Regions from separate parts of the Streptomyces sp. NPDC052301 genome, predicted to be linked through region 1. Evidence: riboswitches for the same ligand, from Rfam matches in the RefSeq annotation. Region 1 holds a riboswitch; each other region holds the start of a gene.
The links. A riboswitch is a leader RNA that binds a small molecule or an ion and turns the genes downstream of it on or off. The one in region 1 is predicted to bind thiamine pyrophosphate.
Positions count from the first base shown of each region.

Region 2: it holds a riboswitch for thiamine pyrophosphate, as region 1 does, so the genes downstream of both, ACIHEJ_RS27185 (thiamine ABC transporter substrate binding subunit) here and ACIHEJ_RS38140 (purine-cytosine permease family protein) in region 1, are expected to answer to the same signal.
Region 3: it holds a riboswitch for thiamine pyrophosphate, as region 1 does, so the genes downstream of both, thiC (phosphomethylpyrimidine synthase ThiC) here and ACIHEJ_RS38140 (purine-cytosine permease family protein) in region 1, are expected to answer to the same signal.
Region 4: it holds a riboswitch for thiamine pyrophosphate, as region 1 does, so the genes downstream of both, thiO (glycine oxidase ThiO) here and ACIHEJ_RS38140 (purine-cytosine permease family protein) in region 1, are expected to answer to the same signal.

Region 1 is NZ_JBIUBE010000022.1:60,741-65,484, forward strand. It holds gene ACIHEJ_RS38140 (purine-cytosine permease family protein) at 1-1,204, opposite strand, end outside; TPP riboswitch at 1,194-1,289, opposite strand; partial or broken gene ACIHEJ_RS38145 (ABC transporter ATP-binding protein) at 1,382-1,929, shown strand; gene ACIHEJ_RS38150 (peptidylprolyl isomerase) at 2,331-2,828, shown strand; gene ACIHEJ_RS38155 (cytochrome P450) at 3,116-4,354, opposite strand.
Region 2 is NZ_JBIUBE010000010.1:117,534-122,277, forward strand. It holds gene ACIHEJ_RS27175 (ABC transporter ATP-binding protein) at 1-136, opposite strand, end outside; gene ACIHEJ_RS27180 (ABC transporter permease) at 136-1,737, opposite strand; gene ACIHEJ_RS27185 (thiamine ABC transporter substrate binding subunit) at 1,782-2,855, opposite strand; TPP riboswitch at 2,938-3,046, opposite strand; gene rlmN (23S rRNA (adenine(2503)-C(2))-methyltransferase RlmN) at 3,070-4,176, opposite strand; gene ACIHEJ_RS27195 (hypothetical protein) at 4,566-4,744, opposite strand, start outside.
Region 3 is NZ_JBIUBE010000011.1:200,636-205,379, reverse strand. It holds gene ACIHEJ_RS28820 (hypothetical protein) at 1-739, shown strand, start outside; gene thiC (phosphomethylpyrimidine synthase ThiC) at 863-2,647, opposite strand; TPP riboswitch at 2,640-2,817, opposite strand; gene ACIHEJ_RS28810 (YibE/F family protein) at 2,899-4,311, shown strand; gene ACIHEJ_RS28805 (SsgA family sporulation/cell division regulator) at 4,408-4,744, opposite strand, start outside.
Region 4 is NZ_JBIUBE010000004.1:366,283-371,026, forward strand. It holds gene pknB (Stk1 family PASTA domain-containing Ser/Thr kinase) at 1-272, opposite strand, end outside; gene ACIHEJ_RS12655 (thiazole synthase) at 377-1,171, opposite strand; gene thiS (sulfur carrier protein ThiS) at 1,175-1,375, opposite strand; gene thiO (glycine oxidase ThiO) at 1,390-2,550, opposite strand; TPP riboswitch at 2,548-2,659, opposite strand; gene ACIHEJ_RS12670 (hypothetical protein) at 2,713-3,063, shown strand; gene ACIHEJ_RS12675 (NAD(P)/FAD-dependent oxidoreductase) at 3,096-4,328, shown strand; gene ACIHEJ_RS12680 (Rv2175c family DNA-binding protein) at 4,474-4,744, shown strand, end outside.

The DNA of each region.
Region 1 (4,744 bases):
CTTCCGCCGTCAGGTCGATCGGGCGGCCGCCGCGCGCCCGCGCGCGGACCACCCAGTCGACGATCACGACCGCGACGAACGCGGGGATCCAGTAGCCGACGAACAGCAGTACGTTCTGGAAGCGGGCGGTGGTGTCGGCGGCGTGCATCCACAGCACGAGCGGGAAACCGAGCACCGCGGCGAGCCCGGCGGCCACCGGCCGCGGCAGCCGCACGCCGACGGTCTGCAGCGCCAGTGACCCGCTGTAGTCGTTCATGGCGTTGCTGCACAGGGCCGCGAGAGCGACGGCGAGGAGTCCGAACGCGCCGAGCGCGCCGCCGCCGAGCAGCCGGTCCACGCCCCGGGCGGTCTGGTCGGTGAACTGGGCGGCGCCCCACAGGCCGAGCGCCTGCACCGCCACGAAGGACACGCCGACACCGAGCAGGGTGTACCAGAACATGCGCGGACGGGACGCCGTCCGGGGCAGGTAGCGGCTGAAGTCGCTGGCGTACGGGGCCCACGAGAGGGCGAGACTCAATGCGACGGTGCAGGTCAGAACGAACGCACCCGCCCGGTCGGCGCCGTGCACGGTCGCGGCCGTCGCGGGCTGGGTGCCGTGCCCGAGTTTCACCGCCAACGCGACGAGCGAGGCGGCGAGCGCGAAGGTCATCACGGTCTGCAGGCGGTGGATCGCCTCGTATCCGATCACGCCCAGCGCCCCCTGGGCCGCCAGCATCACCAGGACCCCCAACCAGAACGGCCAGCCGAACAGCTGGGCCAGCGCGTCCCCGCCGAACAGACCGATCAGCGCGTCCCAGGCGATCGACGACAGCCACTGCAGGGTGCCCGGCAGAGCGACGGCCCGTCCGAAGGCCAGCCTCGCCAGCGGCAGCTGGCCCGCCCCGGTCTGGCTGCCCCAGGTCCCCAGGTAGGCCGTGGGCACCGCACCGAGCAGGGTGCCGAGCACCACGGCGAGCAGCGCGGTGGCGAAGTCCAGACCGAGGACCGCCCCGACCGTGCCGGTGAACACGCCGGTCATCGTCAGGTTGGGGGCGAACCACACGGTGAACAGGCGCCGGGGGCTGCCGTAGCGAGCGTTCTCGGGCACCGGCGTGATGCCGCGCGCCTCCACCCGCAGATCGCCGGGGGCCGTCGGCATCCGGCCGTCGAAGACCCGCCGCGCCTCGGCGACGGCCGTCTCTTCATGGGCATACGGCAACGACATACGACATCCCTCCGCCAGTCCTAACTGGTTCAGGTTCAACGGGTGTGATCTCAGCCCCCGTGCGGGGGCACCCCGTGTCCAGGTACGCCGGCCAGAATAGCCCGGACCGGTGACCGGTTCCTGCCGGGACGGGACGGGGCGTGTGGCACCGCGCGACCACGGACGCGGGACGGCCGGGCGGCGAGCCGCTGCATCGGCGGAGTCTTCCTCGGCATGAAGCAGCGGCTGGGCCTCGCCACCGTCCTGATCGGGGACCCACCCGTGCTCATGTTCGACGAGCCGATCAACGGCATGGACCCGGAGGGCGTGCTCCGGGTGCGCCCGCTCTTCCGGCGCCCGCCGACGAGGGGCGCACGGTCCTCCTCTCCAGCCACCTGATGTCAGAGATGGAGAACACCGCCGACCAGTTGGTCGTCATCGGCCGGGGCCGCCTCTTCGCCGCAGCCGGTACGCGACTTCGCAGCCCGTAGCACCGGCAGCAGCGTTCTGGTGGGGACACCGCACGTCGCCGAGATGGCAGCCGTGCTGACCGCGGCGGGCGCCTCGGTCGAGCCGGTGGGCGCGGCCGACGCCGGCTCGCCGGGTCCGGGCTCCCAGCGGACCGGATCGGGGCGCTCGCCTTCGAGAACGCCATCCGGCTGAGCGAGCTGACCACCCGCGCCGCCTCCCTGGAGGCGGCCTTCATGGAGCTGACCGCCGACAGCGTCGAATACACGGCAGGAGAGCGATGGTGTCGGCCGCCTGGAGGCGCCTGGTCCAGAAGTGGAGCCCGGGACCCGGGTCCCTGGGCTACACCGCCACGGTCTCCGGCTCGTGCCTCGTGTACGCGCTCCGGCCGTCGGTCACCGTCGCACTCGCCGTCTTCGTCGTGCGACACCGCGACGTACGAGGCCTGCCTGCAGGGCGCGCACGTCGTGCCCTGCAGGCTCCTGACCGGTGGGAGTGGCGGTCACGGCAGGGCGTCACCCGAGCCGGAACCGGAACGTCGTCCGGGCTCGTCCCGCACAGGGCGCAGCCGCGTCCGGCCGTACGATCGCACCGCACCCGGAGCTCAGCTCATCCGGCACGTGCGATGAACGGGGCCCCTTTCGGCGTGTCCGGCAACAAGGGTGACAGGATGAACCCCATGAGCAACGTCTACTTCGACATCAGCATCAACGGCGCCCCGGCCGGCCGCATCGTCTTCAACCTCTTCGACGAGGTCGTACCGAAGACCGCGCGCAACTTCCGTGAACTGGCCACCGGCCAGAACGGCTACGGCTACGCCGGCTCGGGCTTCCACCGCATCATCCCCCAGTTCATGCTGCAGGGCGGTGACTTCACCCGCCACGACGGCACCGGTGGCAAGAGCATCTACGGCGAGAAGTTCGAGGACGAGAACTTCGAGCTGAAGCACGACCGCAAGTACCTGCTGTCCATGGCGAACGCCGGCCCCAACTCCAACGGCTCGCAGTTCTTCATCACCACCGTCCTCACCCCCTGGCTCGACGGCAAGCACGTCGTCTTCGGCGAGGTTGTCGAGGGCCAGGACCTCGTCGACCAGATCGAGTCGCTGGGCTCGCAGTCCGGCGCCCCGAAGGGCAAGGTGGAGATCGCGGCCTCCGGCGTCGTCGAGGGCAGCTGAATCGGTCCCCTCACCCGGGTCCGGTTCGCCGAGGGTCGCGCCGTAATGATCTCCGGCGTCCCGGCCGGCCGGCCGGGACGCCGCTTGCGCGACGACGACTCCCGCAGCCGGATCGCCTTCCTGACGATGCTGCGCCGTATCGGACCCGCCCGCGGAGCCGGCCCCGCTGAAGCGGTGCTTTCGAGGAGGCTGTCCGATGCGGTGCTGCGGGGGCGCAAGAGTCCGAGGCGGCTTCTCCGGCAGGCGCGGAAGGCCGGCGTCGGGCTGTCGCCGGCTCGTGCCGCTCCTCAGCGCCGGACCGGGCGCTGAGGGCGGACCGGGAGCGCTTCGACGCTGTTGCCGATGAAGCTGCGCTGGCGGGGGAGTCGGCCCTCGGGGACGGCGAGGTCGAGGTCCGGGAAGCGGGTGAAGAGCCGTTCCAGTGCGATCGTGGCCTCGAGGCGGGCGAGCGGGGCGCCCACGCAGTAGTGCGCGCCTTGGCCGAAGGAGAGGTGCCGGGCCACGCCGGGCCGGGTGACGTCGAAGCGGTCGGCGTCCGGGCCGTGGAAGGCCTCGTCGCGCCCGGCGGCGGTGTAGCCGGCGAGGACCGGGGTGCCCTGCGGGATCACGGTGCCGCCGAGGGCCAGGTCGCGGGTGGGGTAGCGGAAGGGGAACCAGCTGACCGGGCCGTCCCAGCGCAGTGTTTCGTCCACCACGTCCGACCAGGTGGCCCTGCCCTCCAGGACCAGTGCCAGCTGGTCACGGTGGGTGCACAGCGCCCGTACGGCATTGCTGATCAGGTTGAGGGTGGTCTCATGGCCGGCGACCAGCATCAGGCGCATCGTACCGATGAGTTCGGCCTCGCTGAGGCGGTCGCCGCCGTCCTCGCGGGCGGCTATCAGGGCGCTCGTCAGGTCGTCGCCGGGGGCGGCCCGGCGGGCGGCCGCGATCGTGCCGAGCAGCTCGACGAGTTCGCCCACGGCGGCCATCACCTCCGCCGGGGTGGTGTCGGTGGCGATGACCACCGTGTAGGTCAGGTCGTGCAGCCGGTCGCGGTGCTCGGGGTCCACGCCGAGCAGCTCGCAGATGACGCTCAACGGGAGCGGGAGCGCGAAGTGGGTGCGCAGGTCCGCGATGCCGTCCGGGTTCTCGGCGGCGGCCCGGCCGAGGTCGTCGAGGAGGCCCGCCGTCAGCTCCTCGATGCGCGGCCGCAGCCGTTCCACCTGACGGGCCGTGAAGGCGTTGCCGACGAGGGAACGCAGCCGGCGGTGATCGGCGCCGTCGGCGGTATGCATGCCCTGGGCGTTGGCGAAGACCCGCAGCGGCCAGTCGGCGGGGATCGTGCCGTCGTTCAGAGCCGGGCAGTGGCGGGCGTCCTTGGCCACGTCGGGGTGGGCGAGGAACTCCTTGAGCGCGTCGTGTCCCAGGACGACCGCTGCGGGAACCCCGCCGGGCAGGACGACGTCCGCGACGGGCCCCCGGGCCCGCAGGCGGGCGTTCAGGGCGTGCGGGCAGCCGCCGCCGGGGTCGACGACGTGAGCGGGCACGGAAGCGGGGGTAGGGGAGGACAAGCGGGACTCCTGACCGTGTGAACGAATACCCGGCAACAGTGCGGTGTCGAGCACCGGTTGTACAAGTCCGTCCCGTCGGCGACTCGGCCGAGTGCCCGGCCCGTCCAGCGACGCGACTCGGTTCCGCGACGACGAGCAACAGCCGGTCAGCCCTGGACGCCTTGCTCGACCTCGACGCCCGCATCCCCGAAGACGTCTCGGACGGGGCCGCCGCCCGCCTCCGCCGCCACACCCTGCACACCGCGCACATCGACCGTGAGTCGACGGGCCCGGTGCCCGCCCCGGTCCGACCCCTGCAGGCGCCGGCGGACCGACCCTGAGGCCTGCCGGGTCACAGCCTTGGGCAACACCCTTCGAGCGGCGTCC
Region 2 (4,744 bases), on a different contig from region 1:
GCAGCAGGGTCGACTTCCCGCTGCCGCTGGGCCCGAGGACGCACACCACCTGGTGCTCGGCGACGTCGAGGTCGACGGCGTCGAGCACGGCCCGGCCGCCGAGGCGCACGGTCGCGGCCTTGAGGCTCAACAGCATCAGAACTCCCCCGTCCGGTCGATGCGCAGCCGCTCCAGCAGCAGCAGCGCGGCGGCGCACACCACCATCAGAATGGTCGAAAGGGCCATCGCCTGGCCGTAGTTGAGGTCTCCGGGACGGCTGAGCAGGCGGGCCACGGCGACCGGGAGCGTCGGACTGTCGGGCCGGGCGATGAACACGGTCGCCCCGAACTCGCCGAGCGAGACGGCGAACGCGAACCCGGCCGCGACCAGCAGCGCCCGCCGCACCAGGGGCAGGTCCACCTCGCGCCACACCCGCCAGGGCGAAGCCCCGAGCACGGCGGCGGCCTCACGCAGCCGTCCGTCGACCGCGCGCAGCACCGGCAGCATGGTCCGTACGACGAAGGGGGCGCCGACCAGCGCCTGCGCGAGCGGTACCAGGAACCAGGACTGGCGCAGGTCCAGCGGCGGCTTGTCGAGAGCGATCAGAAAGCCGAAGCCGACGGTCACGGCGGACACGCCGAGCGGCAGCATCAGCAGCGCGTCGAAGCCCCGCACCAGTCTCCCCGCGTCCCGGCGGGCCAGCGCGGCGGCGGCGAGACCTCCGATCACCAGGGCGATGGCGGTGGCGGCGACGGCGTACTGGAGCGAGGTCCACACCGCGTGCACGGGCGCCACCAGGAACGTACCGCCGTCGGCGTTCGTCAGCGCCCGGTAGTAGCCGAGGCCGGGCGCGTCGAGGGAGCGCCGGACGAGGACGGCGAGCGGCAGGACGAGGAGCAGCGCGACGGTGACGAGCACCCCGGCGAACAGCACCCACTGTCCGGCGCCGCGCGGCCGGCGCGCGGTCGACTCCGGGGCGACGAGCCGCAGGGCGCTCTCCCGCCGCCGTACGGTCCAGGCGTGCACGACGAGGATCGCGCCGACGGCGACGAACTGGACGAGGGTGAGGACGGCGGCCGTCGACAGATCGAAGACCTCGGAGGTCTGCCGGTAGATCTCCACCTCGAGGGTGGAGAAGGTGGGGCCGCCGAGGATCTGCACGACGCCGAAGGAGGTGAAGGTGAACAGGAACACCATCAGCGCGGCAGCGGCCACGGCGGGCGCGAGCGCGGGCAGGGTCACCTTCCGCCAGGCTCGTACCGGCGAGGCGCCCAGCATCCGGGCGGCCTCCTCCTGGCGGGGGTCGAGCTGGGCCCACAGCCCGCCCACGGTCCGTACGACGACCGCGTAGTTGAAGAAGACGTGGGCCGTCAGGATCGCCCACACCGTGGTGTCCAGCCGTACGCCCCACAGCTGGTCCAGCAGCCCGCCGTGCCCGACCAGGGCCAGGAAGGCGCTGCCCGCGACGACGGTCGGCAGCACGAACGGCACGGTGACCACGGCCCGCAGCAGCTGCTTGCCGGGGAAGTCGAGGCGGGCGAACACGTAGGCGGCGGGCAGCGCGAGCACCAGGGTCAGCGCGGTGGAGGCGAGCGCCTGCCAGGTGGTGAACCACAGCACGTGCCGGATGTCCGGCTGCATGACCACGTCCGCGATCCGCCCGAACTGCCAGGCGCCGTCGACCTTCAGCCCGCGGGCGACGATGGCGGCGACGGGCCAGGCGAAGAACAGCGCGAAGAACGCGACGGGCAGGGCCATGAGCCCGAGCCGCGCCGCGCTCCCCGTACGGCCCTTCCGGTCCGCTACTTCAGTACGAGCGAGGTCCACGACTTGACCCACTGGTCACGGTTGGCGGCGATCCTGCCGGGCGCCATGGTCTCGGGGTGCCGGGCGGCCGGGCCGTACTCGGTGAACTCGGCGGGCACCTCGGCGCCCCGCACCACCGGGTAGACGTACATGTTCAGCGGCATGTCCTCCTGGAACTCCTTGGAGATCAGGAAGTCGATGAACGCCTTGGCACCCTTGGGGTTCCGCGCGTTGCCGAGCAGTCCGGCGAACTCGATCTGCCGGAAGCAGGTGGCGGTGGCGACGCCGGTCGGGGCGGTGCCGGGCCGCTTCTTGGCATAGAGCACCTCGGCGGGCGGCGAGGAGGCGTACGACACCACGAGCGGGCGGTCGCCGCCGGCCTTCTTGCCCCCGGTGGAGCCGGAGAACTCCTGGGAGTAGGCCTGCTCCCAGCCGTCGACCACCTTGACGCCGTTGGCCTTGAGCTTCTTCCAGTAGTCCTGCCACCCGTCGTCCCCGAACTGCGCGGCGCTGCCGAGCAGGAAGCCGAGACCGGGCGAGGAGGTCGCCGCGTTCTCGGTGACGAGGAGGTTCTTGTACTGCGGCTCGGCCAGGTCGGCGAAGGTCTGCGGCGGGGTCAGCTTGTGCTTGCTGAACCAGGCCTTGTCGTAGTTGACGCAGATGTCGCCGTAGTCGACGGGCGTGACCCGGTGCTCGTCCTTGTCCAGTTGGTACGGGGCGCCGACCTTGTCGAGGCCCTTGGCCGTGTACGGCTGGAACAGCCCATTGTCGAGGGCGCGGGAGAGCAGGGTGTTGTCGACGCCGAAGAAGACGTCGCCCTGCGGGTTGTCCTTGGTCAGGATGGCCTTGTTGACGGCCTGGCCGGCGTCGCCGTCGTCGAGGACCCTGAGCTTGTAGCCGGACTGCTTCTCGAAGTCGCGCTGCACGTTCTTGGAGACGGCCCACGAGTTGTGGCTGACCAGGGTCACGGTCCTGGAGTCCGCGGACGACTTGCTCTCGACGGAACCGCACGCGGACAGGCTGATCAGGCCGAGCCCGACCGCCACGGCCACGAAGGTCTTGTTCTGCACTGGATGTCCTCCTGGGGTTGGCCAGGAAGAGACGCGGCCCTGCCCGGCCTTCCCAACGAAGAGGCCGGGCAGGGCGCAACAGCTTGAGTGATGACCGAACTCCCTACCCAGAATGACCTGGGCGAGGTTCAGAGGGTCTGCGGCCCTGTCCGCCGCACTCTCAGCGCTGTGGCGCTCCCCTGTCGGAATATGAAGATGTGTGGACCCGGCAAGATTACCGCTCGGTGGCCGCGAGCTGACCACAGGCTCCGTCGATCTCCTGACCACGGGTGTCCCGGATGGTGACGGGCACACCATGGGCCGCGATGGCCTCCACGAACGCCTTCTCGTCCTCGGGCCGCGAGGCGGTCCACTTCGAGCCCGGCGTCGGGTTCAGCGGAATGAGATTGACGTGCACGGGCTTGCCCTTGAGCAGCCGGCCGAGCCGGTCACCGCGCCACGCCTGGTCGTTGATGTCGCGAATGAGCGCGTACTCGATCGACAGCCGCCGCCCGCTCTTCTCGACGTACTCGAACCCGGCGTCCAGCACCTCGCGCACCTTCCACCGCGTGTTCACGGGGACGAGGGTGTCGCGCAGCTCGTCGTCGGGGGCGTGCAGGGAGATCGCGAGCCGGCACTTGAAGCCCTCGTCGGCGAACCGGTGGATGGCCGGCACGAGCCCGACGGTGGACACGGTGATCCCGCGCTGGGACAGACCCAGCCCGTCCGGCGTGGGATCGGTGAGCGCCCGGATCGCACCGACGACCCGCTTGTAGTTGGCGAGCGGCTCACCCATCCCCATGAAGACGATGTTGGACAGCCGCGCGGGCCCGCCGGGCACCTCTCCGTCCCTGAGCGCCCGCATCCCGTCGACGATCTGGTGGACGATCTCGGCGGTGGACAGGTTCCGGTCCAGCCCGGCCTGCCCGGTGGCGCAGAACGGGCAGTTCATCCCGCATCCGGCCTGCGAGCTGATGCACATGGTGACCCGGTCCGGGTACCGCATCAGCACGGACTCCACGAGGGTCCCGTCGAACAGCCGCCACAGCGTCTTACGGGTCGTCCCCTCGTCGGTGGACAGATGCCGTACGACGGTCATCAGCTCCGGGAACAGCGCTTCCTGCAGCCTGCCGCGCGACCCGGCGGGGATGTCGGTCCACTCCTCCGGGTCGTGCGCGTACCGCGCGAAGTAGTGCTGCGAGAGCTGCTTGGCACGGAACGGCTTCTCCCCGACCTCGGCCACGGCGTCCTTGCGCTCGGCGGGCGAGAGATCGGCGAGATGCCGCGGCGGCTTCTTGGCTCCGCGCGGGGCGACGAAAGTGAGTTCTCCGGGTGCAGGCATAACCCTTCCAGTGTGGCAGATCAACTCTGGGGACCCAGGCCAGAGCGGGGTGCGGGTGGTCACCCGCGGGTGCCTACTGTCAGCGTTGGTCTGCCTCGCACGGCCCAGGGACGGCCCAGGACTCGGTCAGCCGTCGGCCGGATGTGTCCGGGTGGCGGCGCTCTCGCCCGTCATTCCACCTGCTCCGGAGCGACCGGGAGCTGTTCCCTGCAAGGCCACGTGAAGGTGCGGTCGGGTTCGAGATGGGCGTCGCCCCAGTGAATGGCAGGGATGCCGGTCTTTCGGCGTGCCCGATCCGCATGCGCATCGAGGGGCCCGGTTCGGTGCCACACCGGGCAGGGCCCACAGATCGTTGCCGGTCTTGCGGATCAGCGGGACAGCGTCGGCTGTCAGGCGAGGCTTTCCAGGCCGAGCTTGGCCAGGCGCGACCGGATGGCGCTGGGCTTGCGGCCGAACTGCTTCCCGAGGGTGTCGTAGTCGCGCTCGCCCTGCTGGTAGAGCACGAGGAGGCGTGCGTCGTCCTCCGCCGACCAGGGGTTGCCCATCTGCGGGTAGCGAGCCCGCAGCT
Region 3 (4,744 bases), on a different contig from region 1:
CAACCCCGAGCAACTGCGCACCATGGCACTCAACGCCTCCGCTCTGATCACGGCGGCCGCGGCGGCCGAGTACCAGCACTATGTGAAGGTCCGTGAGGAACTTCGCCACCCGGCTATGGCCGCCCCGTCGACCACCGACACCTCCCCTGTGTCCGACCCCGGCTCCACCATGGCGGGGCTCGCCGGCACCCTCGGCGAGGCCGCCGAGAGCACCGGCGCGGGTGCCATCGCGGTCATCGCCGTCCTGGCTCCCGTCCTCTCCGGCACCGCGGCGGCGATCTTTCTGCTCGTGGGCTACATCCTGAAGATGCTGGCCCCCGGACAGACCTTCGCCCAGACCATGCTCACCGCCGGCTGGGTGTTCGGCGGTGTGACCGCGGCGGCGATCCTCGTCGCCGCCGTCGGGCTGCTCCTCACCGCGCTGCGCAACAACAGCTCGGCTCAGGCGCAGTCGGTGGACGCGGCGCACCAGGAGCTGAGAAGGGCCCGGGACGCCTGGCGGGACGCCCTGCTGGAGCGCGGCATCGTGCCGTTCCTCCGCGAGGCACTCGCCGAGCCCGATCCCGCCGCCCTGCACCGCACGACCCCGACGGCCCCGACCGGCCGCATGCCGCGCCTGGGCTACGACCGCCCCGGCTTCAGCAGCCCCGACGACGGCACCGCCTCCGGCCGGCCGAGCTTCACCAGTCCGGACTACTCGAGCCCGGACTTCGGCGGCCCGGAGCACCAGCCCGAGTGACGGCTAGTGCCCCGGTGCGGCATGAGCCCCGGCCGGGCGTGCCACACGACCGGCCGACCTGGCCCGCGCTTCCCGTCGTGCCGTCGCGCCGACTGGAAGACGCGGACCGTTTACGCCCGGACCTCAGTCCGTGATCGGCAGGTAGACCCGGTTCCCCGCCTCGGCGAACTCCTTCGACTTCTGGGCCATGCCCGCCTCGATGTCGGACCGGCTGCCACCGTGCTCGCGGCGGATGTCCTGCGAGATCTTCATGCTGCAGAACTTCGGACCGCACATGGAGCAGAAATGAGCCGTCTTGGCGGGCTCCGCCGGGAGCGTCTCGTCGTGGAACTCGCGTGCCGTGTCCGGGTCGAGGGCGAGGTTGAACTGATCCTCCCACCGGAACTCGAAGCGGGCGTCGGACAGTGCGTCGTCCCACTCCTGGGCACCCGGGTGTCCCTTGGCGAGGTCGGCTGCGTGCGCCGCGATCTTGTAGGTGATGACGCCGGTCTTGACGTCGTCCCGGTTGGGCAGGCCCAGGTGCTCCTTGGGCGTGACGTAGCAGAGCATCGCCGTGCCCCACCAGGCGATCATCGCCGCGCCGATGCCGGAGGTGATGTGGTCGTACGCCGGCGCGATGTCCGTGGTCAGCGGGCCGAGCGTATAGAACGGAGCCTCATCGCAGATCTCCTGCTGAAGGTCGATGTTCTCCTTGATCTTGTGCATCGGGACGTGGCCCGGGCCCTCGATCATGGTCTGTACGTTGAAACGCTTGGCGATGCGGTTGAGTTCCCCGAGCGTCCTCAACTCCGCGAACTGAGCCTCGTCGTTGGCGTCCGCGATCGAGCCGGGCCTGAGGCCGTCACCGAGCGAGTAGGTGACGTCATAGGCGGCGAGGATCTCGCAGAGCTCCTCGAAGTTCTCGTACAGGAACGATTCCTTGTGGTGCGCCAGGCACCATGCGGCCATGATCGAGCCACCGCGCGAGACGATGCCGGTCTTGCGGTTGGCGGTGAGCGGCACGTACGGCAGCCGGACGCCCGCATGGACGGTCATGTAGTCCACGCCCTGCTCGGCCTGCTCGATGACGGTGTCCTTGTAGATCTCCCAGGTCAGTTCCTCGGCCTTGCCGTCGACCTTCTCCAGGGCCTGGTAGAGCGGCACCGTGCCGATGGGGACGGGGGAGTTCCGCAGCACCCACTCACGGGTGGTGTGGATGTTGCGGCCGGTGGAGAGGTCCATGACCGTGTCGGCGCCCCAGCGGGTCGCCCAGGTCATCTTCTCGACCTCCTCCTCGATGGAGGAGGTCACCGCGGAGTTGCCGATGTTGGCGTTCACCTTCACCAGAAACCGCTTGCCGATGATCATCGGCTCGATCTCCGGGTGGTTGACGTTGGCCGGCAGTACGGCCCGGCCCGCCGCGATCTCGTCGCGGACCACCTCGGGAGAGACGTTCTCCCGGACGGCCACGTACTCCATCTCCGGCGTGATCTCACCTCGGCGGGCGTACGCGAGCTGCGTCACCGCCTGGCCGTCACGGCCCCGGCGCGGCTGGCGCGGCCGTCCGGGGAAGACCGCGTCCAGATTCCGCAGGCCGCCGCGCGGCGAGGTGTGCTTGATCCCGTCGTCCTCGGGACGGACGGGACGGCCCGCGTACTCCTCGGTGTCGCCACGGGCGATGATCCAGTTATCCCGCAGCGGTGGCAGACCCCTGCGGACGTCGGTGTCAACGAGCGGATCGGTGTACGGGCCCGACGTGTCGTACAGCGTGACCGACTGCCCGTTGGTGAGGTGCACCTGACGGACCGGCACGCGCAGGTCGGGGCGCGATCCCTCGACATACGCCTTGTGCCAGCCGATGGACTTCCCGGCCTCCTGGGACGTGTCGTCCTGAACAGAGGCAGGCGTGCGTGCGTCCTTGTTGGTCATCAGACCTACTCCCTACGCCGGCATTACCCGGTAACAGGTTCGGCGGTCGACGCAGCGGTTTCCGTCGTTCGATGTTGTGCGTGGACCCTCGCTGGTTCCACGTGAAACATCGCTTCTACGGAGGTCAGCGCCCTCTCAGCCCGGTGCTCCGAGCTCCCGCGTGTGCAAAGGTGCCTCCACGCTAGCGTCATGTGTGGCGCGGTGAACAGTGGGCCCCCTGCCGTTGTTGCGATGATCTGGCGGTGACCAGGATGGAGCAGTACCCGTACCAGCCTCCCGAACCGCGCCATCGGGAAGGCTCAGCGCGGGACGAAAGCGACGCGCAGACGTCCGGGCACGCGCAGACGTCCGGGCACGGGCATGCGCACGGCCACAGCCACAGCCATGGGCCCGCAGCGCCCGTCTCCCGGCACCTGCGCAAGGTGATCGCCGCAATCCTGGTCCCGTTCACCGTGGCGGTGGTGGCCGGTCTGATGGTGCTGTGGCCCGGGGGAGCGCCCTCGCACAAGCGCACCGGCGTCGGCTTCGACCGGCAGACACAACAGGCCACGGTGACCAGGGTGGTGGAGGTGAGCTGCAAGTCGGTGAACGCCTCCGGTGGCACCTCGACCGGTGACACCTCCACCGCCGAGGGCACCTCGGCGGGGCAACAGGCCGACGGCACCTGCAGGAAGGCGACCGTCCGGGTCGACACCGGCAAGGACCAGGGCCGTACGTTCACCGAGATCGTGCAACCCGACCAGTCCCGGCAGTTGCACCAGGGTGAGAAGGTCGTGGTCGCCTACGAGCCCTCGGCGCCCAAGGACCTCCAGTACGCGGTGACCGATGTGAACCGGAAGTTCCCCATGGCGCTGCTCGCCGGGATCTTCGCGGTCGCCGTCGTCGTGGTGGGCAGGATGCGCGGTGTCATGGCACTCGTGGCACTGGCCGTGAGCTTCCTGGTGCTGACCCTGTTCATCCTGCCGGCGATCCTGCAGGGCTCGAACCCGCTTCTCGTGGCGGTGGTCGGATCGAGCGCCATCATGCTGATCGCGTTGTACATGTGCCACGGCCTGTCGGCCCGTACGTCGGTGGCGGTGCTCGGCACGCTGATCTCGCTGTCTCTGATCGGCGTGCTCGGCTCCCGGTTCATCGGCTGGGCCGCGCTGACCGGCAACACGGACGACAACACCGGGCTGATCCACGGCCTGTATCCGTCGATCGACATGAGCGGTCTGCTGCTGGCCGGCGTCATCATCGGTTCGCTCGGCGTCCTGGACGACGTGACCGTGACCCAGACGTCAGCCGTCTGGGAGCTGCACGAGGCCAATCCGACGATGGGCTGGCGCGGTCTGTACCGGGCGGGCATCCGCATCGGCCGCGACCACATCGCGTCGGTGGTGAACACCCTCGTCCTCGCCTACGCCGGTGCCGCGCTGCCGTTGCTGCTGCTGTTCTCGATCGCTCAGAGCAGTGTGGGAACCGTGGCCGACAGCGAACTGGTGGCCGAGGAGATCGTGCGCACACTGGTGGGTTCGATCGGCCTGGTCGCCTCGGTCCCGGTCACCACGCTGCTCGCCGCACTGGTGGTGTCGGCCGACCGGTCCGGCCCGCAGGCCGTTGCAGCCGCCGGGGCCCCGCCCATTCCGGCGCGGGGCGGCCGGGGCCGCCGCAGAAAGCGCTGAGCCCGGCGGGCCGGCCGCCCGCAGAGTCGGTGCAGAAGCGTTCCTGCACGGCTCCACACCGCACTCCGGAGCGTCACCCACCCCTGCCGTAACGCTTCAGCCGGCGCTCTGTTCCTCGGCCAGGATGCGGTCCAGGGCCTCCTCCAGATGAGCGTCGAAGTCGACCAGCGCACCCTCCTGACCGAGGGGCACCAGCTTGTCCGTGCGGTCCAGGAACGCGACGAGCGGCGGCGTCGACGAACGGAACAGGGCATGGTCACCGCCGACCTGAAGCCGGATCAGCACCTCGCCCAGCAACTCGGAATCGGCAGGGGCGATGTGCACATCTCCCTCCCCGCACGGGCGGCCGACCCCGTCGATCAGCAACTCGCGCCCGAAGGCCCAGGTCACCGGGGCATCACCGGGCAGATGGAAGGTGAGCCGCACGGCATAG
Region 4 (4,744 bases), on a different contig from region 1:
ACGTACGACCCGTCGGTGCCCTGGTCGAAGACCTGGACGACGTTGGGGTGGGCGAGCCGGGCGACCGACTTCGCCTCCCGGATGAACCGCTCCACGAAGGAGCCGTCGGCCGCGAGCGTCGGGTGCATCACCTTCAGCGCGAGGACGCGGTCGAGGCGGGTGTCCAGGGCCCGGTAGACCGTGGCCATCCCGCCGACCGCGATCCGTGCGTCGACGCGATAGCGGCCGTCGAGCACCTGCCCGACGAGGGGGTCCTGAAGGGTCGTATCCACGCAGGGGAGTCTACGAGGGGCGGCCGACAGTGCCGCGCGTTGCGCCGTTCGAGGAGCGGAATGCAGCAGAGCTGTGACTCTCGTGCGATCTGTCTCTCATGTGATCAGAAGGCCGGGCGTTCGGGGTCCAGGTGGGCGAGGCCCTCCGTGGGGGAGGAGGCCTCGGCGAAGTGCCGTCGCGGGATCCGCCCCGCCAGCCGGGCCAGCCGGCCCGCCTCCACCGCGTGCCGCATCGCGGCGGCCATCATCTCGGGCTCCTGCGCGCGGGTGACGGCGGAGGCGAGCATCACCCCCGCACAGCCCAGCTCCATCGCCAGCGCCACGTCCGAGGCCGTGCCGGCTCCCGCGTCCAGGATCACCGGCACGCGCGCGTGCTCCACGATCAGCTGGAAGTTGTGCGGGTTGCGGATCCCGAGCCCCGACCCGATCGGCGAGCCCAGCGGCATCACGGCCGCACACCCGACGTCCTCCAGCTTCCGCGCGAGCACGGGATCGTCGTTGGTGTACGGCAGCACCGTGAACCCGTCGTCCACCAGCGTCTCGGCCGCCTCCAGCAGTTCCACCGGGTCCGGCAGCAGCGTCCGCTCGTCGGCGATGACCTCCAGCTTGATCAGGTCCGTGCCCAGCGCCTCCCGGGCCAGCCGGGCGGTCAGCACGGCCTCCCCGGCGGTGAAGCAGCCCGCCGTGTTCGGCAGCACCCGGATGCCCAGCCTCTGCAGCACCGACAGCACCGAGCCGTGCACGGACGGGTCGACCCGGCGCATCGCGACCGTGGTCAGCTCCGTACCGGAGGCGAGCAGCGCCCGCTCCAGCACCTCCAGGCTGGGCGCACCGCCCGTGCCCATGATCAGCCGGGACGAGAAGGTCGTACCCCCCAGCTCCAGGGAATCGTCGGCCATGGCTCAGCCTCCTTGCACGGCGGTGAGGACTTCGACGCGATCACCCTCCGCGAGCGCGGTGGACGCCCACCGCGCACGCGGGACCACGGTCTCGTTGACGGCCGCGGCCACCCCGGAGGGCGCCGGGGTCAGGGTCGTCACGAGCGCGTCGAGAGCGGTGCCCGGGGTGATCTCCCGGCGCTCCCCGTTGACGGAGATCGAGATGGTGACGGACATGCTCATGCGGACTGCTCCAGAAGTACGGCGCCGAAGCGCTGCGGCGTGAACGGACGGGCCTCCTCCGGCAGCGCACCGCCGGCCAGCACCTCCGCCATGACGTCCCCGGTGACGGGCGTGAGCAGCACCCCGTTGCGGTAGTGCCCGGTGGCCAGCAGCAGCCCGGCCAGGCCGGACGGACCCAGCAGCGGCGCGTTGTCGGGGGAGCCGGGGCGCAGCCCGGCCCGGGTCTCGGTGAGCGGCAGCTCGGTGATGCCCGGCACCAGCTCATGGGCGTCGCGCAGCAGCTCGTACACGCCGCCCGCGGTGACCGTCGTGTCCCAGCCCAGCTCCTCGCTGGTGGCGCCGACGACCAGCTCGCCGTTCTCCCGCGGCACCAGATAGACCTGGCTGCCGCGGACCACGGCCCGCACCGTCCGGCTCAGGAACGGCGCGAACCGGTTCGGCACCGTCAGCCGCAGCACCTGCCCCTTGACCGGCCGCACCGGCGGCAGCAGGGCCTCGGGCACACCCGCGAGCCGCCCGCTCATGCTGCCGGCCGCGAGCACCACCTGCCCGGCGCGCAGCTCGGTGCCGTCCGCCGTGGTCACCCCGGCGGCCCGGCCCGCCACCACGTCCAGCCGCTCGGCCCACGCCCGGTGGAACACCACTCCGGTCCGCTCGCACGCGGCCACCAGGGCCGCCGCCAGCCGGCGCGGGTCGATCTGGTGGTCGCCGTCGGCCCGCAGCCCACCGCGCACCCCGGGCGCCAGCATCGGCTCCAGCCGCCGGCACTCCCGTCCCGACAACCACTCGGAGTCGAGCCCGCAGCGCTGCTGCAGGGCGTGCAGTTCGCGCAGGTGGGCGCGGTCGTCGGCGTCGAGCGCGACCGCGAGGGTGCCGCTGCGGCGATAGCCGAGGTCGTGTCCGGTCAGCTCGGTCAGCTCGGCCGCGAAGTCCGGATAGCGGCGGGCGGACTCCAGGTTCAGGGCGAGCAGCCGCTCCTCGCCGTAGTGCAGTTCGGAGACCGGGGCCAGCATCCCCGCCGCGACCCGGGCGGCCCCGCCCCCGGGATCGGGGTCCACCACGGCCGTGGCGAGCCCGCGCTGCGCGGCGCGCCAGGCCGTGACCAGGCCGATGATTCCGCCCCCGATGACGAGGACGTCGGGCGTACGTGACGGCATGGGCGTCCAGCCCCTCCCTTCGCCGGCATGACCCGGATCAGGTTCGTACGGTCGGAGGCCGCCAGCCTCCCTCTCAGCCCGGTGCGTCCGGGCTCCCGCGAGTGCTTGTACGGTGGCCACCCTAGCTCGCCCCGCTCATCACCCGTAAGGGAGCCCCTCGCCGTGACCCGCTCGCTGGACGGACTGATCCTCGCCCCCGTGGCGGACCAAGCCCCAGGTCAGGTGGGTACCGGCACCCGGTTCGCGTACCACGAGAAGGACGGCGCGATCTGGGCCGAGTACGCGGGCGGCGACGTCGTACGCGGCCATCTGGTCGGCACGCGCGCGGGGGACCGGCTCGACTTCCGGTACGTGCAGCTGAGGACCGACGGCACGACGGCCTCCGGGCACTGCCTGTCGACGGTCGTCGAGCTGCCCGACGGTCGCGTGCGACTCGAGGAGGACTGGCAGTGGGAGTCGGGGCCCGGTAGCGGGACGAGCGTTGTGGAACAGGTCACCGAGCACGCCCCCTGACTGACTGTCCGTCACGTGTCTATGGTGATCGGGTGAGCGAGCAGACAGCGGAACAGGGCACGTCACAGGCGCGGCGCGCGGTCGTCGTCGGCGCGGGCATGGCCGGGGTGCAGACCGCGGTCGCCCTGCGGGAACAGGGCTTCACCGGCCCCGTCACCATCATCGGCGCCGAGCCGCACCAGCCGTACGACCGGCCGCCGCTGTCGAAGGCCGTCCTGCTCGGCAAGGCCGAGGACTCCGCCTTCGAGGTCGACTTCGAGTCGCTCGGCGTCGAGCTGCGGCTCGGCTGCGAGGTGCTGGGCGTACGCCCAGCCGCGCACGAGCTGGACACCGAGGCGGGACCGGTGCCGTACGACGTGCTGGTCCTCGCCACCGGCGCCGAACCCGTCACGCTGCCCGGCACCGAGGGCGTGCCCGGCGTGCATCTGCTGCGTACCCTGGACGACGCCGAGCGGCTGCGGCCGGTGCTCGCCCGGCAGCACGACGTCGTGGTCGTCGGCGCCGGCTGGATCGGCGCCGAGTTCGCCACCGCCGCGCGCGAGGCCGGCTGCGCGGTGACCGTCGTGGAGGCCACCGACCGGCCGCTCGCCGGCGCCCTGCCCGCCGAGGTCGCCGCCCCCATGGCCGCCTGGTACGCGGACGCCGGCGCCGATCTCCGCACCCACGCGCGTGTGGAACGCGTCGATCCCGGTGCGGTGGTGCTCGACGACGGCACCCGGCTGCCCGCGGGCGCGGTGGTCGTCGGCATCGGCGCCCGCCCCGCCACCGCCTGGCTGGCCGGCTCCGGCATCGCGCTGGGCGCGCACCACGAGGTCCTCGCCGACGATCACCTGCGCACCAGCGCGCCCGACGTGTACGCCGTCGGCGACTGCGCGTCCTTCCCCTCGGCCCGCTACGGCGAGCGGCTGCTCGTCCACCACTGGGACAACGCCCTGCAGGGACCGCGCACGGTCGCCGCGAACATCCTCGGCGAGACCCCGGCCGTCTACGACCCGGTGCCGTACTTCTGGTCCGAGCAGTTCGGCCGGTTCGTGCAGTACGCCGGCCACCACGCCGCGGCCGACCGGACGGTGTGGCGCGGCGACCCGTCCGGCCCCGCCTGGACGGTCTGCTGGCTCCGCGAGGACCGCCTGGTGGCCCTCCTGGCGGTGGGCCGCCCCCGCGACCTGGCCCAGGGCCGCCGCCTGATCGAATCGGCCCGCGGCATGGACCCGGAGGCGGTGGCGGATCCGGGCCGCCCCCTGAAGGAAGCAACGGCCACCTGATCGGCCTTCCCCGAAGGACAGCATCCCCAGGGGTGCTGGGAACTGTGCGACCAGCCACGACGGCGCAGCAGCCGGACGACGACCTGTCGCGGCGCCCGGCGCAGCGGATCGCGGCCGGACCGGCGGAGCGCCTACCCTTGGTCCCGTGACCGAGATTGACGCAAAGATCGATGCTCTCGTCCCCGCCTGGCTCACCCTCCCCGACATCGCCGAACAGCTCGGCGTCGAGGTGACGCGCGTGCGGCAGCTGGTCAAGGAGGGCCAGCTCATCGCCGTACGCCGAGGTGAGAACCGGGCGCTGCACGTCCCCGCCGCCTTCATCGACGGGGACAAGGTCGTCAAGGGCCTGTCCGGCACCCTGACGCTCCTGAGGGACGACGGCTTCACGGTCGAAGAGATGATCGAATGGCTCTTCA